DNA from 3 places in the Agromyces arachidis genome. Region 2 is predicted to be linked to each of the others. Evidence: predicted binding sites of a transcription regulator. Region 2 holds the regulator's gene; each other region holds the start of a gene.
What was found. Region 2 encodes LexA, which represses DNA repair genes until DNA is damaged. Its sites were predicted from a motif close to TCGAACANNTGTTCGA; they were not measured.
Positions count from the first base shown of each region.

Region 1: ACUY4T_RS10995 (Rv2578c family radical SAM protein) is a predicted target of LexA. The motif match lies at 4,029-4,044, and genes of this name have one in related genera.
Region 3: ACUY4T_RS01755 (DUF6504 family protein) is a predicted target of LexA. The motif match lies at 2,481-2,496, and genes of this name have one in related genera.

Region 1 is NZ_JBRBDK010000007.1:98,640-104,533, forward strand. Features, by position in the region: gene ACUY4T_RS10980 (SGNH/GDSL hydrolase family protein) at 1-162, shown strand, start outside; gene ACUY4T_RS10985 (malate:quinone oxidoreductase) at 286-1,737, shown strand; gene ACUY4T_RS10990 (ABC-F family ATP-binding cassette domain-containing protein) at 2,050-3,813, shown strand; gene ACUY4T_RS10995 (Rv2578c family radical SAM protein) at 4,053-5,126, shown strand; gene ACUY4T_RS11000 (sensor histidine kinase) at 5,179-5,894, shown strand, end outside.
Region 2 is NZ_JBRBDK010000011.1:20,695-26,588, reverse strand. Features, by position in the region: partial or broken gene ACUY4T_RS13285 (IS3 family transposase) at 1-800, shown strand, start outside; gene ACUY4T_RS13280 (hypothetical protein) at 922-1,284, opposite strand; gene ACUY4T_RS13275 (hypothetical protein) at 2,103-2,483, opposite strand; gene ACUY4T_RS13270 (LysM peptidoglycan-binding domain-containing protein) at 2,642-3,010, opposite strand; gene lexA (transcriptional repressor LexA) at 3,254-3,970, shown strand; gene metE (5-methyltetrahydropteroyltriglutamate--homocysteine S-methyltransferase) at 4,053-5,894, opposite strand, start outside.
Region 3 is NZ_JBRBDK010000001.1:360,732-366,625, reverse strand. Features, by position in the region: gene ACUY4T_RS01775 (DUF3093 domain-containing protein) at 9-476, shown strand; gene ACUY4T_RS01770 (DUF4193 domain-containing protein) at 473-766, opposite strand; gene sepH (septation protein SepH) at 960-2,057, shown strand; gene ACUY4T_RS01760 (hypothetical protein) at 2,054-2,368, opposite strand; gene ACUY4T_RS01755 (DUF6504 family protein) at 2,511-2,795, shown strand; gene clpX (ATP-dependent Clp protease ATP-binding subunit ClpX) at 2,853-4,130, opposite strand; gene ACUY4T_RS01745 (ATP-dependent Clp protease proteolytic subunit) at 4,272-4,940, opposite strand; gene ACUY4T_RS01740 (ATP-dependent Clp protease proteolytic subunit) at 4,958-5,563, opposite strand; gene ACUY4T_RS01735 (tetratricopeptide repeat protein) at 5,669-5,894, opposite strand, start outside.

The DNA of each region.
Region 1 (5,894 bases), on a different contig from region 2:
GAGGCCGCGGCCGACATCGACGCCGACCGCATCGACGGCGCGTCGAGGTGGCTCGAGGGGCATCCCGAGTGGATGGCGTCCGACGGGCTGCATCCGAACGACGAGGGGTATGCCGAGATCGCCCGCCGGATGGACGGCGAGCTGCAGGCGCTGGGGCTCTGAGGGCCGGTCACGGCGTACATCCGTGCGACGACGAGTGGTCAGCGCGTCCATCCCGTGCCGCTTAGACTGGAGCCCGTGACTTCCGAGGAGACCGTCGACGTCGTGCTGATCGGCGGGGGCATCATGAGCGCCACGCTCGGCTCCCTGCTCTCGAGGCTGCAGCCCGATTGGACCATCCGCGTCTACGAGCGCCTCGGCCGCGTGGCGCAGGAGTCGTCGAACCCCTGGAACAACGCGGGTACCGGCCACGCCGCGCTCTGCGAGCTCAACTACATGCCCGAGGCGCCCGACGGCAGCGTGAGCGCCGCGAAGGCCGTGCAGATCAACGAGCAGTTCCAGGTCAGCCGCCAGTACTGGGCGCACCTCGTCGAGGAGGGCGCGCTGCCCGAGCCTCGCAGCTTCATCAACTCCACCCCGCACATGACGTTCGTGCGCGGCAAGGCGAACATCGAGTACCTGAAGAAGCGCGTCGCAGCGCTCCAGGGGCAGCCGTTGTTCGAGGGCATGGAGTACACCGAGGACCTCGACACGATCGCCGAGTGGGCTCCGCTGCTGGCGAAGAAGCGCAACCGTCGGGCGAAGGTCGCGGCGACGCGGATCGAGTCGGGCACCGACGTCGACTACGGCGCGCTGACGGTCCAGCTCTTCCGCGACCTCGAGGCGCGTGGCGCCTCGATCCGCACCGACCACCAGGTGACGTGGCTCGACCGCCTGAACGACGGCACCTGGAAGCTGAAGGTCCGCAACCTCGTGGGCAACACCCCCGAGACCGTGCGGGCGCGCTTCGTGTTCGTCGGCGCGGGCGGCGGCGCCCTGGCGCTGCTCCAGCACTCCGGCATCCCCGAGATCAAGGGCTACGGCGGATTCCCGATCTCCGGGCAGTTCCTCCGGACCACCAACCCCAAGCTCGTCGCCCAGCACCAGGCCAAGGTGTACGGCAAGGCCGCCGTCGGCGCTCCGCCGATGTCGGTCCCGCACCTCGACACCCGGGTCGTCGACGGCGAGACCTCGCTGCTGTTCGGTCCGTACGCGGGCTTCACGCCGAAGTTCCTCAAGTCGAGCACGTGGTTCGACCTGCCGTTCTCGATCCGGTTCCACAACATCATCCCGATGCTCCAGGTGGGCCTGCGCAACTTCGACCTGGTGAAGTACCTCGTCTCCGAGCTCATGGCCTCGCGCGAGAAGAAGATGGCCGCGCTCCGGGAGTTCATGCCCACCGCGAAGTCCGAGGACTGGGAACTCATCACGGCGGGTCAGCGCGTGCAGGTCATGAAGAACGACCCCGAGAAGGGCGGCATCCTGCAGTTCGGCACCGAGGTCATCTCGGGTGCCGACGGCTCGATCGCGGGCCTGCTCGGCGCCTCGCCGGGCGCGTCGGTCTCGGTGCCGATCATGCTCGAGGTCATGGGCAAGTGCTTCCCCGACCGCATGGGCGAATGGGAGCCGAAGCTGCGCGAGATGATCCCGTCGCTCGGCACCTCGCTCTCCGACGACCCGGATGCCGCGGCGGCCTCGCTCGCGCGCACCGCGGCCGCCCTGCAGCTCTCCGGCAGCAGGGAGCTCGCCGCGCGGTAGGGCCGCGCCCGCGCTCGACCCTCGACGGCCCGAAGCGGGTCTGCTACAGTCGTCCCCGCTATGAAGTGAGCACATCCCATCGTCCCGCGCCCGAGGCGCCGTTGACATCCGGGGTGTGCGTGTTCCACTGATCGCGACGGTGTTCGCGCGCACCCGGGCGACGGCAGATGCCCGGCGGGATCCACCATCCGCTCCCGGGCCGTCGTCGCCGTCCACGCGTGTCGTCGGGCCGTGTCCGACGCGTCGTCCGCGCCCGCCGAAGCGCGCGGGCGCACGGCGGCCCGGGGCGGCATCCCGAAGGGTTCCGCCCTCATGTCATTCGATCTCACCTTCTCCTCCCATCTGCGCGCCGACGGCGTGTCCGTCTCGTTCGGCGGCCGGCGCATCCTGTCCGACCTCGCCCTGACGGTCGCGCCCGGCCGGCGTCTCGGCCTCATCGGCGAGAACGGTGCCGGCAAGTCGACGCTCCTGCGCGCGATCGCCGGCGTCGCGCCGCCCGGGGCCGTGCTCGCCGGACGGGTGTCGCGCCCGGCCCGCACGGACCTGCTCCACCAGGAACCACCCTTCTCGCCCGGGGACCGGGTCGCGGAAGTCCTCGAGGCCGCGGTGGCGCAGGTGCGCGCCATCGAGCGCGAACTCGACGCGGCGGCGCTCGCGCTGTCGGACCCGGCCGTCGTACCGCCGGCGGATGCCGCGAGCCGGCCGTCGGCGCGAACTCCCGACGTCGCCGCCGCGGAGCGCTACGCGGCCGCGCTGGATGCGGCCGAACGCGCCGACGTCTGGTCGGTCGACCGGCGTCGCGATGAGCTGCTCGAGGGTCTCGGACTGTCCGGGCTCGGTCTTTCGCGACGGATCGACGAGCTGTCGGGCGGGCAACGCAGCCGGTTCGCGCTGGCCGCGCTGCTGCTGTCCTCGCCCGACGCCCTGCTGCTCGACGAGCCGACGAACCACCTCGACGACGACGCGGCCGCGTTCCTCGAGGAACGGCTGCGGGCCTGGCGAGGACCGGTGGTCTTCGCCAGCCATGACCGCGAGTTCCTCGATCGGGTGGCCACCGGGCTGCTCGACCTCGACCCGGCGCGCGCGGGAGTCGACGCGCTCGCGCGCGCGGCATCCGTCGGCACGGTCTTCGGCGGGTCGTTCACCGAGTACCTCTCGGTGCGCGCCGGTGAGCGGGCGCGATGGGAACGGCAGCACGAGGACGAGCAGGCCGACCTGCGCCGGCTGCGCCTCGTCGTGGCCGAGTCGGCTCGATCGGTCGCCCACGGTCGCGCCCCGCGCGACCGGGACAAGTTCCTGAAGCACTTCAAACGCGAGAACGTCGAGCAGGCGGTCTCGCGGCGGGTGCGGAACGCCGAACTGCGGCTCGCCGAGCTCGAACGGACCCAGGTGGCGCGGCCCCCGGGGCGGTTGGCCTTCACGGGCATCCCGCCGGGGTCGCACGCGCTCGACGGGGAGGCGGCGCGGCTGCTGCAGCTCTCCGGGATCGCGGTCGAGGGGCGCCTCGACCTCGCCGGGCTCGACGTCGCCCCCTCGAGCCGACTGCTGGTCACCGGGCCGAACGGTGCGGGCAAGTCGACCCTGCTCGCCGTGCTCGCCGGGCGCATCGCACCCGACCGCGGCACGGTGCGGCGGCGCCGCGGCCTGCGGATCGGACTGCTCGAGCAGGATGTCCGATTCGGCGATCCGGCGGCCAGCCCGCGCTCGATCTACGACGGGGTGCTGGGGGAGCGACGTGCTGAGCGCGTGCCGCTCGCCGCCCTCGGGCTGATCGGCCCGCGCGACCTCGACCGTCCGGTCGGGACCCTGTCGATCGGCCAGCAGCGGCGCCTCGCGCTGGCGCTAGTCGTCGCGGCGCCGCCGCACGTGTTCCTGCTCGACGAGCCGACGAACCACCTCTCGCTGGCGCTCGCGGACGAGCTCGAGGACGCGCTCGGCGCCTACCCGGGCGCCGTGATCGTCGCGAGCCACGATCGCTGGCTGCGACGGCGATGGGAGGGGGAGGAGCTCGAGCTCGCCCCGGCCGGGCGCCGCGGTGCGGTCCTGACGGGCAGGTTCGGCGGCGCGCGCGCCTGACCTCCGCCCCGCTCGCCGGAGATCCGCCCCGCTCGCCGGAGATCCGCCGGCTCACCGGAGATCCGCCCGCTCGCCGGAGATCCGCCGGAACGCAGGACGATTCCACGCGTAGGATCCTGAGAACCGGCGGATCTCCGGTGGTACGGCGGAGCGGAGCACGTGACCGGGTGAGCGCCGGCGCACCCGGGCGCGCGGGGGATCGGCTTGCCGATCGTTCGAACATGTGTTCGAATGATGCCGTGAGGTGGAACGGACAGGAGCTCGGCGTCGAGCAGCAGGGCACCCTGCCGGGGCTGGCGCGGCTCGACAACCTCGTCCGGTCGGTGCAGACGCCCGAGTTCGCGGGCGTGACGTTCCACGAGGTGCTCGCGAAGTCGGCCCTGAACAAGGTGCCCGGCCAGTCGTACGTGCCCTTCGGATGGACCATCAACCCGTACCGCGGCTGCCAGCATGCCTGCCGCTACTGCTTCGCCCGCCCGACGCACGAGTACCTCGACCTGAACCCGCGCGAGGACTTCGATCGCGAGCTGATCGTGAAGGTCAACGTGGGGGAGGTGCTGCAGCGCGAGCTCGCCCGGCCCTCCTGGCGGCGCGAGCCCGTCGCGCTCGGCACCAACACCGACCCGTACCAGCGCGCCGAAGGCCGGTACGCGCTCATGCCCGGCATCGTCGAGGCGCTCGCGGGCAGCGGCACGCCGTTCAGCATCCTCACCAAGGGCACGTTGCTCCGACGAGACCTGCCGCTCCTCGAGGCGGCGCGCGAGCACGTCCCCGTCGACCTGGCCATGTCGATCGCGGTGTACGACGACGAACTGCAGCGCTCGATCGAGCCGGGCACGCCGACGACGGCGGCGCGGCTCGCGACCGTCTCGGCGGTGAGGGACGCCGGGTTCGACTGCTCCGTCTTCCTCATGCCGATCCTCCCGTACCTGACCGACACGCGCGCCCACCTCGACGACGCCGTCCGCCGTGCGAAGGAGGCGGGCGCCACCGACCTGGTGTACTCGGCGCTGCACCTGCGCGGATCGGTGAAGCCGTGGTTCTTCGACTGGCTCGGCCGCGAGCGCCCGGAACTCGTCGCGCGATACCGCGCCATGTATCCCGGCACGAGTGCGTACGCCCCGAAGGAGTACCGCGCATGGCTCGCCGAACGCATCCGGCCGCTGCTCCGTTCGCACGGGCTCGCGCGCGGCCGCGAAGACGTGGTGACCGGAGGCGTGGCCTCGTCCGCCGCCGTGGCGCGTCGCGTCCCTGCGCGTCCGGGCGCGCGTGACGTCCCCGAGGCGGCGGCGAACCCTGCGATGCTGTTCTGACGCCTGCCATAATCCCCTCAGCGGCATCGGGCCGCGAGCGGATCGGAGCACGATGACCCTGGGCCTCCCCGAGCACCTCGCGCGGGAATCCCTGAGCCGGGCCATCACGCTGGCCGGGCACAGCGCCGCCGGCGTCTGCCTGATCGCGGGCATGGCGATCGCCGCGGCATCCGTCGTCGACGGTCGCGCCTGGGGCGTGCCCGACCCCAGAGTCTCGGCCGCGCTGGTCCTCGCCCTGATCGCCGTGCAGGCGGTCGCCCAGGTCGCGCTCATGCGCTGGCCGTCCGTGACGATCACGGTCGTCGTGCTCGTGGTCGGCGCCGGAGTCGCGTTCGGCGTCACAGCGGTCGTCATGCTCCCCGGCAGCGACTTCGAGAGCACGAACAACGTGATCGTCGCGCTGCCCCGGATCGCGCTGATCCTGCTCGGCGGGGCGGGCATCGGGTCGCGGATCGCGATCACCTGGGCGGCGCTCGCCTGGGGCATGGGCGAGGCGGCCAGCCTGCTCGCCGTCGCGCTCGAGCCGGGCGGACCCGCGGCGGCCGACTGGGTTCCGAATGCGAGTGCCGCGACCGCGCTGGTGATCGTGGTGGCCGCGCGCACGTTCGACGGCATCTCCCGACGGAGCGCGGCACGTGGCGAGGCCGGCCTGCACCGCGCGAGCCAGCAGGCGCGCGAACTCGCGATCCGGCACGACTACGAGCTCCGTGCGATCGCGCGGCTGCACGACACCGCGCTCAGCCACCTCGTCGCGGTCGCCGCAGCCGG
Region 2 (5,894 bases):
CGGCCCGGCAGTTGCGGGACGACCTGCTGGTGCCGGAGATCGTGCGGCTGCATGCGGAGAACTACGGCGTGTACGGGCGGCGGAAGATGCACGCGCTGATGCGGCGGCGGGGCTGGGACATCGGCCGGGATCAGACCGAGCGGTTGATGCGCCTGGCCGGGGTGCGTTGGGTGAAGAAGTCCAAACACGTGTTCACCACGAAGACCGACAAGGCGCTGTCACTGCCGAGCGACCTCGTCAACCGGCGCTTCACCGCGGACGCCCCGCGGCGGCTGTGGGTGTGCGACGTGACGTACGTCGCGACGTGGTCGGGGTTCGCGTACGTCGCGTTCGTCACCGATGTGTACTCGCGTCGGATCGTGGGGTGGAACGTCGCGGCGACGCTGAAGGCGGAGATCCTGCCGTTGCAGGCGTTGGATATGGCCGCGTGGGACGCTGGCGGCGACCTGACCGGGCTGACGCACCACTCGGACCACGGGTCGAACTACATGGCCATGGTCTACACCGACCGTGTCGTCGAACTCGGCGCCGTCCCGTCCACCGGCACGGTCGGCGACTCGTACGACAATGCCCTGGCCGAGGCGATCAACAACCTCTACAAGACCGAGCTGATCCGTCAGCGCGGTCCGTGGCGGACCGTCGAGCAGGTCGAACTCGCAACCCTCGAGTATGTGTGGTGGTGGAACCATCAGCGACTGCGCGGCGAGCTCGACATGCGCACCCCGATCGAGTTCGAAGACGCGTACTACGCTGACCTCGAATCAGCCCAGCCGGCACCTGCCGGACAAAGAAGCCGATAGGAACGAAAGTCAGGCCGATTCAAGAAGCGCAACGCGCATATCGCGGCACACTGACTGATCGCTGCCGATCCCTCAGCGGGCGAATACCTCGCCACGGGGCGAGGCCAGCCGCGCGGCTCGTCTATCCGAGGTTCTCGAAGGTGTCCTCGCCGGGGCGCCAGACCATCCACGATCCGTCGTGAAAGCCCATAATCTCCGCGATCTCGACGTAGACCTCATCCGCGGTCGGCTTGATGAGCAGGGAGCCTGTGTCGAGAACAACGCGAAGCCCGGTGCCTGTTGCTTCTGTCGTGGAGAGCACGACTCCGGGTGTCAGTCGGCGCAGAGCGTCGGCGTAGCCCAAGTCGGACTCGCGCCACGACCGCGCGTCCACCTCGACAACCGGCCACACGTAGCTGTTCAGGGTGACGGGACTTCCCGCACCTGGCGTGCCGTCGAAGCGAAACTGGACATAGTCGTTGAGGACAAACTCGACGGAATACATCCGGTCGCCGACCAGGCGCGAAAGCAGCTCGTTTGGAACATACGTCTCTGATGGCAACTTAGCCAGTCCCTTCTCGACGTGCTCATCATGCCCGACTGGGCTCGGCGAGGCTCAGACGAAGCGGCTTCGGATCGGAGTCGTGCGACCAGGGCGCCGCAACCCGCTTCCGTCCTATAGCCGGTCCGCCAACGATCCCTCAGCGGACGCCCGCGAGCGGACCGAACGTGACGGAGCCTTCGCACTGATGAGTTATGCGAGCGGGCGGGTTAGTCGACGGGCCAATTGACTAGTCCGCCGCCCGAAAGCACACGATCGACGGCGGACGCAGTCAGAGCAGCTTGGCCAGCGATCTCGTCTCGAGTCATACCGTGAGCGGCGCAGTCGCGGATGACTTCCTCCATCGACGAGAGCATGGTCATTGTTGCGTGGAGCTGCTCTTGCGCCCCTCGCACAGCGAGCTTGACGACGTCCAATCGCGGATCCGTTCGCGTCTCCTTTGGCGGCTGACCCAGCTCTATCTTCCAACCCGGACGAGTGGCGCCGTCGCCTGCGTCTTCTGCCATCGGATCACATTGCCTCCAACGATATTCACGCAGTTCTCCGTCTGTGACGGTCTGCGAGCGCCCGTTAGCCGGTCCGCCCGCGACGCACGGACGATCGGCTATGCATGCCGCGCCTCCGGGCGAGGGGGAAAGGTATCCGCGGGATACCTTTCCTCCTCGACCGAGCATGGGGATGCCGCCTCGCTGCCGGTCGCTCCAGCGATGCATCCGGGTGCCACTGAAAGCGTTGTCGGTTCCCGCGGAGTGGGACCGTGATCAGTCGCTGGCCGATGATTTCGGCGCGAGCGCGGACAGCATGCTCGTGGGCGAACCGATCTCGACGGTACGCGGATCCGCAGTGAAGTCGTGTTCGGTGCGGAGGTCGTAGTAGGCGTGCAGCAATGTGCTCTCGATCACCTCGTCGATCCGAGAATGCCGCACCGCCTCCTGGAGGCTGACCTGCGCGACGTCCGCCTCGAGGTCGTCGGCGGCGATGTCGACGAAACCGACCGAGAGGATCTCGCGTGAGTCCTCGACGGAGACGGCGTTGAACACCCGAGCCGGGACGCCGAAGCCCCGGTCGGCCTCCCACGCGCTGATGAAGTCGTCGAAGGTCGCGCCGTCGCGCAGGCGGCGACGAAAGATCGCGATGATCACGGCCCCGAGCGTACGCGCACGTTCATCCGCGCACCATCCCCGGGTCGACCACCGGACCGTTCGGCATGGCGCGCCCAGATCAGGCGGCGGGCGCTTCGGAGAAGGCCGCCGTCGTCGCCGTAACCTCGCCCGCAGAGATTCTCACTCAGGGGGCGGTCTCAGTCGACCGCGGGGAGCACGAGCTCTTGGCCCGGCTGCACCACGGCGTCGCGCAGGCCGTTGAGCTGCATGATCTCGTGGATGACGTCGCGAGGGTCGGCGGTCGGTGCGATCGACTCGGCGATGCCCCACAGCGAGTCACCGGCGCCGACGACCACGGTCTCGAACGTGGTGGTGGCGCGCCCGTCGTCGATGCCGGCGACGGCTCCGCCCGAGGAGAGCGTTCCGACGAGCACGCCCGCGACGATCGGCATGGCGGCGAGGATCGTCAGCACGACGCGGCCACGGGGCGTCAATCGGAGTCGGGTGCGCGCCGAGGGCCCCGCGAAGCCGGGCATGGCCGGCGCCGCGCCGACTGATCCGATCACCACTGCACTCATTCCGCACCTCCCTGGGTTCCAGCCACGCATCCGACCCTCGGCCGGGAGGGCCGGATGCGAAGCTGTGTTCCGAATATATCTTCGAACAATCGAACCTGCAAGGACCGGAGGTGGGAGATTCCGGCCCGAATTCCGCGACACACTCGAACGGATGTTTGTCGCGTGCACGCGAGGCGGATACAGTTTCGAATGTCCGACCACAGTCGAACACCGACCACCGACATCCGGGCCATGGCGGCCCCGACGAGAGGGCAGCACGTGAGCATCGAGACCGACCGGGCGAGCGGCACGAGCGGCCGGTCGCGTCGGCGCACGACCCCGAGCGCGAAGCAGCTCGCGATCCTCGATGTCATCCGCGCCTCGGTCGCCGATCGCGGCTACCCGCCCAGCATGCGCGAGATCGGCGACGCCGTCGGGCTGTCCTCGCTCTCGAGCGTGACGCACCAGCTGAACCAGCTCGAGCTGGCCGGGTACCTGCGGCGCGACCCGAACCGCCCCCGCGCCCTCGAGGTCCTGGTCGACGCGCCCAGCTCCGAGCCCAAGCCGTCGGTGGTCGAGTCCGTGTCCATCGGCGACGCCATGATGGTCCCGCTCGTCGGCCGCATCGCCGCGGGCGTGCCGATCACCGCCGAGCAGCAGGTCGAAGAGGTCTTCCCGCTCCCCCGCCAGCTCGTCGGCAAGGGCGAGCTGTTCATCCTGAAGGTCGTCGGCGACTCCATGATCGACGCCGCGATCTGCGACGGCGACTGGGTGGTCGTGCGATCGCAGAAGACGGCCGAGAACGGCGAGATCGTCGCCGCGATGCTCGACGGCGAGGCCACCGTCAAGGTGTTCCGCCAACGCGACGGCCACACCTGGCTGCTCCCCCGCAACTCGGCGTTCGAGCCGATCCTCGGCGACGAGTCCGAGGTGCTCGGCAAGGTCGTCGCGGTGCTCCGCACCGTCTAGCGGGCGCCGTGCCCGGCCATCGCCGGGACGACGATCAGGGCGGATGTCGCGGAGTCGAGCGCGTCATCCGCCCTCGCGCACCTCACGCGGACGCCACCGCGATCCCTGCGCGCACCGAGCGCGCCGCCTCGACGATGTTCGCGAGCGACGCGACCGTCTCGTCGTAGCCTCGCGTCTTCAGTCCGCAGTCGGGGTTCACCCAGAGGCGACCGGCCGGCACGCCGTCGACCGCGCGCTCGAGGAGCGAGCGCACCTCCTCGACGCTCGGCACGCGCGGCGAGTGGATGTCGTAGACACCCGGGCCCACGCCGTGGTCGAAGCCGCTCGCCGCGAGGTCGCCGACGACCTCCATGCGGCTGCGCGCCGCCTCGATCGAGGTCACGTCGGCGTCGAGCTCGCGGATCGCGTCGATGACGACGCCGAACTCCGAGTAGCAGAGGTGCGTGTGCACCTGCGTCGCGGGCGCGGCACCTCCCGTGGCGAGGCGGAACGCGCCGACCGACCAGTCGAGGTACGCCGGCTGGTCGGCGCGCTTCAGCGGCAGCAGTTCGCGCAGCGCGGGCTCGTCGACCTGGATGACGCGGATGCCGGCCTCCTCGAGGTCGCCGATCTCGTCGCGCAGCGCGAGCGCGACCTGCCGGGCGGTGTCGCCGAGCGGCTGGTCGTCGCGCACGAACGACCACGCGAGGATCGTGACCGGCCCCGTGAGCATGCCCTTCACCGGCTTGGCCGTGAGCGACTGGGCGTGCGCCGACCACTCCACGGTCATCGGAGCGGGCCGCGACACGTCGCCCCACAGGATCGACGGGCGCGTGCACCGCGAGCCGTACGACTGCACCCAGCCGTGCTGCGTGACCGCGAAGCCGTCGAGCAGCTCGGCGAAGTACTGCACCATGTCGTTGCGCTCGGGCTCCCCGTGCACGAGCACGTCGAGGCCGAGGTCCTCCTGCAGGCGGATGACGCGCGCGATCTCCTCGCGCATGAGCTCGCGATATGCCGCATCCGTCAACTCGCCCTTCACCAGGCGGGCCCGGGCGCGGCGGATGTCGGCGGTCTGCGGGAACGACCCGATGGTCGTGGTCGGCAGCGCCGGCAGCGCGAGGTCCTCCTGCGCGGCGACCCGATCGTCGTACGCCGCGCGGGCGAATGCGGCGGCGTCGAGCGCGGCGAGGCGGTCGCGCACGGCCGGCACGCGCACGCCCGGCGCGGCGGCTCGGTCGGCGAGGGCGACGGATGCCGCGTCGAGGTCGGCCGCGATCGCCTCGCGTCCCTCGGCGAAGCCGCGCGCGAGCGTCGCGACCTGTGCGACCTTCTGGTCGGCGAACGCGAGCCAGCCGGCGAGTCGCGGGTCCAGCGCGGTCTCCTCGTCGACGTCGTGCGGCACGTGCAGGAGCGACGTCGAGGTCGACACGGCGACGGATCCCGAGAACGAGCGGACCGCCTCGGCGCGGGCGAACGCGTGCGCGAGGTCGCCGCGCCAGATGTTGTGGCCGTCGACGACGCCCGCGACGAGCGTCTTCGCGGCGAGCGCCTCCTCCGTCGCCGGATCGAGCTGCGCGGGGAGGTCGCCGCGGACGAGATCCAGGCCGATGGCCTCGACCGGCGTCGCCGCGAGCGCCGGCAGCGCATCCCCGAGGTCGCCGTACGGTGCCGCGACGAAGATCGCCGGGCGCGCGTCGGCCGCGCCGAGCGCGTCGTACGCCTCCGCGACGGCCTCGAGCACCCGGCCGCGCGGCTCGTCGAGGCTCTCGCTGACGAGACCGGGCTCGTCGAGCTGCACCCACTCCGCGCCCGCGGCGGCGAGTTCGGCCAGGAGCGCGCGGTAGACGGGCACGAGGTCGGCGAGGCGGTCGAGCGGACGGAAGCCGTCGGGCGCGCCATCCGCCGCCTTCGAGAGCAGGAGGAACGTGACCGGGCCGACGAG
Region 3 (5,894 bases), on a different contig from region 2:
ATAGTCCCATGCCCGACTACCGCGAACGGCTGTGGCCGACGCCCTGGATCTACCTCATCAGCCTGTTGCTCATCCCGTCGAGCATCCTCGTCCTCGCGCCGGTGTCGGTGCCCGCGGGGGTCGCGACGGGTCTCCTGCTGTACCTCGCCGTCGCCGGTTCGCTGACGCTCACGGCGCCCGTCATCGAGGTCGCCGACGGCAGGCTGCGCGCGGGGCGCGCCGAGGTGCCGCTGACCCTCGTCGGCGAGCCGGTTCCCGCCATCGGCGACGCCGCGCGGGTCGAGCGGGGAACGGGGCTGGACGCACGCGCGTTCCTCGTGATCCGCGGATGGATCCGCGACGTGGTGCGGGTGCCGATCGAGGACGCCGCGGACCCCGCGCCCTACTGGCTCGTGTCGACCCGGCACCCCAACGAACTGGCCGCCGCGATCCGACGAGGATCGCGGCGGCCGGAAGTCGGCGAGGAGCGCGCCTAGGCGGCGCACTCCAGGCAGATGGGCCCGAGCTTGGTCTCGTGGTCCATCTGGGAGCGGTGCTTCACGAGGAAGCAGCTGACGCAGGTGAACTCATCGGCCTGCGGCGGCAGCACGACGACGTCGAGCTCGACGTCGGACAGGTCGGCTCCCGCGAGGTCGAAGCTGCCGGGGTTGTCGGCGTCCTCGACGTCGACGGCGCTCGACATCTTGTCGGGCACGCGCTCCTTGAGGGCCTCGATCGACTCCGAGTCGTCTTCGGTCTTCCGCGGCGCGTCGTAATCCGTTGCCATTCCCATCCTTTTTTCCTGTGCCGAGGGTTCGGCGGCCATAGTCTGCATCAAATCAATGGCGTAAGCAAACCATTCCGGGGCCGCCTCTTCCGGTGGAATGCACAACTCGCGGCGCGCCCGCCGTATTCCCGTGCGCCGGGCCGGCGCCGTGGCATCCTTGGGCGGAGACGAAGGCACGGAAAGGCTTCTCGCGATGCAGGAACTGAAGGTGATCGGTGTCGAGGACGGCGCCCTCGTCGCAGCCTCCGATGACGGGGCGCGATTCCGGATCGAGATCGACGAGGTGCTCCAGTCGCGCATCCGCCACGCGGTCCCCGAGACTCACGCCGGCCCCAAGCTCTCCCCCCGCGAGGTGCAGGCCCACATCCGCTCCGGGCTCTCGGCCGAGGAGGTCGCCGAGCTGACCGGTGCGTCCGTCGACTACATCCGGCGATTCGAGGGGCCGGTGATCGCCGAGCGCGAACACATGGTGACCTCCGCGCTCGCCGTGCCGATGCATGCGCCCGGCGAATCCGATTCCGACGAGCCCGCCTCCTTCGGCAGCGTGGTGCGCGAGCGCCTCGCCGCCCTCGGCGCGCACGGCGAGCGATGGGCCAGCTGGAAGGACGTCGAGCGCGGCTGGATGGTGAAGCTCGAGTTCACCGCCGACGGGATCGACCACGACGCGCGCTGGTCGTTCGAACCCCGGAAGCAGGCCCTGCATCCGCAGAACGCCGATGCTTCGACGCTCTCCAAGCAGGGCGAGGCCCGCGGCGGGATGATCCCGCGACTGCGCGCCGTCTCGCCGGAGGACGAGTCCTCCCGGTTCGACAGCGGTGCGTTCACGTTCGACGCGACCGACGTCGCCGACGACGACACCGCCCCGCAGCCCGAGATCGGCGCGCCGCGCCAGTCGTCGCCCGCGTCGAGCGCGGCCGTCGCCCGCGCCGCCATCAAGCGGGCCGACGAACCCGCACCGCCGACCGGCGAGACCGCCGACCTGCTCGAAGCGCTGCGCCGACGTCGCGGTGAGCGCGAGTCGGTCACCGGCTCCGTCGAATCCGTGCCCGCCCCTCCCCCGTTCGCGCCGACCATCTCCGCGCCGGCCACGGCGACCGAGCTCCCCGCCCCGACCGCCGAGGCCTCGTCCGGACCGGAGGACGAGGCCGACGAGAGCCGGGCGGGTGCGGCCGCGCGGGCGCTCTGGGGCGGGAAGGCGTCGAGCTCGGCGCGTCCCAAGAAGGGCCGTGCGGCGATGCCGAGCTGGGACGAGATCGTCTTCGGAGCCCGGACGGACGACGACCTGGCCTAGCGGCGACCCCGCGCGCGGAGCGCGTGCTCGATCTGCTCACGGGTGGGCGCGCGAGCCGGACCCGACCCGGTCGCGTAGACGCGGCAGGCGAGCACACCGGTCCGACCCGGGGTCGGGAACAGGTCCTCGCCGTCGACGGTGATCGTCGGCGAGCCCGCGAAGCCGGCCCGGGCCGCCTGGGACGCGCTCCGGACGACGACGTAGTCGACCGGCACGTCCGCGAGTCCGACCGCGTCGAGGGCCTGCCTCGCACCGGCCCCCGCCTCGGCGCGATGCGGACAGCCCTCGATGTGCAGCACGTGAACCTCCACCCCGCCATTCTCGCCCCACGTCCTCGACGCGTCACCCGTGACCCGACGACGCCCGATCGGACGCCGCGCGACCCGACCGGTCCTGTTCGTCACGGCCGGACGCTGGTACCATTCGAACACACGTTCGAATGAAGGAGGGCGGATGCGTCTCACGACCGAACCCGCCGAGGTGTGGACCGACGAATCCGGCATCCCCGAGCGACTCGTCTGGCGCTCCCAGCGGTATCGGGTCACCGACATGCCGACTCCGCTCGTGGGACAGGCGGAATGGTGGCACGTGTTCGCGGCGCACGAGGTCGCGCCCGGGCGCGCCCCGCTGGCGATCACGGGGTGGCGCTTCCAGGCCACGGGCGACGACGGCGAGGCCCGCATGTTCGACGTGGGCCATGACGGCCGGCACTGGCACGTGCTGCGCGTGTTCGACTGACCGTCGACGCGACTCGGCGCGTCTCCGGCCCGACCCGGTGGCCTCGTCGTGGCGCTGCTAGGCGGACTTCTCCGCGCGTCGCGGCTTCGCCGGCACGATCGTCGGCGCGGCGTTGTCGATGACGGTCTCCTTCGTGACCACGACGCGCGCCACTCCCGTGGTGGAGGGCACCTCGAACATGATCGGACCGAGCACCTCCTCCATGATCGCGCGGAGGCCGCGCGCGCCGGTCTGGCGGAGCACGGCGAGGTCGGCGATGGCCTCGAGTGCGGCGTGCTCGAACTCCAGCTGCACCCCGTCGAGTTCGAACATGCGCTGGTACTGCCGCACGAGGGCGTTCTTCGGCTCGGTGAGGATCTCCATGAGGGCCGATCGGTCGAGCGGGGTCACGGTCGCGACCACGGGCAGTCGACCGATGAACTCCGGGATCAGCCCGAACTTGTGCAGGTCCTCCGGCAGCACCTCGCTGAACAGCTCCGCTTCATCCTGCTTGGAGTGCAGCGGCGCCCCGAAGCCGATGCCGCGCTTGCCGGCACGGGACGAGATGATCTCCTCCAGCCCTGCGAACGCACCCGCGACGATGAACAGCACGTTCGTCGTGTCGATCTGGATGAACTCCTGGTGCGGATGCTTCCGTCCGCCCTGCGGCGGCACGGAGGCGACCGTGCCCTCGAGGATCTTCAGCAGGGCCTGCTGGACGCCCTCGCCCGATACGTCGCGGGTGATCGAGGGGTTCTCCGCCTTGCGGGCGATCTTGTCGACCTCGTCGATGTAGATGATGCCCGTCTCGGCGCGCTTGACGTCGTAGTCGGCGGCCTGGATCAGCTTGAGGAGGATGTTCTCGACGTCCTCGCCGACGTAGCCCGCCTCGGTCAGGGCGGTGGCGTCGGCCACCGCGAACGGCACGTTGAGCTGCTTCGCCAGCGTCTGCGCGAGGTAGGTCTTGCCGCAGCCCGTCGGCCCGATCAGCAGGATGTTCGACTTCGCGATCTCGACGTCGTCGTTCGCTCGCTCGGCGGAGGAGATCGACGCCTTCGCCCGCACGCGCTTGTAGTGGTTGTAGACCGCCACGGCGAGGGCGCGCTTGGCCGCCTCCTGGCCGATGACGTACTCCTCGAGGAACGCGAAGATCTCCTTGGGCTTGGGCAGCTCGAACTCGCCCGACTCCGCCTCGCCCGCCTCGGCGAGCCGCTCCTCGATGATCTCGTTGCAGAGCTCGACGCATTCGTCGCAGATGTACACGCCGGGACCGGCGATCAACTGCTGCACCTGCTTCTGGCTCTTTCCGCAGAAGGAGCACTTCAGCAGGTCAGCACTCTCCCCGATCCGTGCCATCGTTTCCTCCCTCGAAACGCGTCTGCTCCGAGCCTAGCCCGACGAAGGTCGGGCGGGGTCGATCCGCCACGGTTTGGCGGAAACGTGACGGACGAAGGGGCGGATGCGGCATCCGCACCCGCCCCCTCGAGCGTCGGTCGATCAGCGCGAGAGCGCCGGCAGCGTCTTGCGCGACGTCAGCACCTGGTCGATCAGGCCGTACTCCTGGGCCTCCGCGGCCGACAGGATCTTGTCGCGGTCGATGTCGGCGTTGACCTGCTCGATGGTCCGGTTGGAGTGCTTCGCGAGCGTCTCCTCGAGCCACGTGCGCATGCGCAGGATCTCGGCCGCCTGGATCTCGATGTCGGACGCCTGGCCGTGGCCCGCCTCGCCCATCGCGGGCTGGTGGATCAGGACGCGGGCGTTCGGCAGCGCGAGGCGACGACCGGGCGTGCCGGCCGCCGCGATCACCGCCGCCGCGGAGGCGGCCTGACCCAGCACGACGGTCTGGATCTGCGGGCGGATGTACTGCATCGTGTCGTAGATCGCGGTCATGGCGGTGAACGAGCCGCCGGGCGAGTTGATGTACATCATGATGTCGCGGTCCGGGTCCATCGACTCGAGCACGAGCAACTGCGCCATGATGTCGTCGGCCGACGCGTCGTCGACCTGCACGCCGAGGAAGATGATGCGGTCCTCGAAGAGCTTGGCGTACGGGTCCTGGCGCTTGTAGCCGTAGGCCGTGCGCTCCTCGAAGCTCGGCAGGATGTAGCGCGACCCGGGGGCCTGGGCGCCGCTGAACGCGGTGCCGCCGAAAGCGGGGATGTTCATTCGCAGTTCTCTCTTCCTCAGGCCTGGGTGTCCTCGAAGCCGGGCTGGGTGCCGCCTCCGCCGGAGACGTCGACGGCCGACTCGCGGATGTGGTCGACGAAGCCGTACTCGAGGGCCTCCTGCGCGCTGAACCACCGGTCGCGGTCGCCGTCGCGGTTGATCTGCTCGACCGACTTGCCGGTCTGCGCGGCGGTGATCTCGGCGAGGCGCTTCTTCATGTCGAGGATGAGCTGCGCCTGGGTCTGGATGTCGCTCGCGGTGCCGCCGAAGCCGCCGTGCGGCTGGTGCAGCAGCACGCGGGCGTTGGGCGTGATGTAGCGCTTGCCCTTGGTCCCGGCCGTGAGCAGGAGCTGCCCCATCGACGCCGCCATTCCGATGCCGACCGTGACGATGTCGTTCGGAACGAACTGCATCGTGTCGTAGATGGCCATGCCCGCCGTGATCGACCCGCCGGGCGAGTTGATGTAGAGGTAGATGTCCTTCTTCGGGTCCTCGGCGGCGAGGAGCAGCAGCTTCGCGGCGATCTCGTTCGCGTTGTCGTCGCGCACCTCGGAACCGAGCCAGATGATGCGGTCCTTCAGCAGTCGATCGAACACACTGGGCTGCAGTGTCGGTTCGGCCATGGATTTCGCTCCGTTTCGTTCGTGCGTTGTGTCGAATCTATCCGGTGCAACACGCGGGAACCGGGCTGTTCGCCGTCGGCGGATGCCGCGCCGCCCCGGCGCCGGTCAGGCCTCCGCGGTCGCCCGGCCGGGCGAGCCGCCGAGTTCCCGGGCGTAGGCGTCGACGGCGCGGCGGTACTGCGGCAGGTGCGCCGCGAGGGCCACGAGTGCGACGGATGCCGCGTCATCCGCTCGGCCGCACGATGCGAGCGCGAGGGCGCGGAAGGCCTCGACCGCGTCGGCCAGATCGCCGGCGTCGTCGCGGACGACCTCGAGCACGTCGAGCGACTCC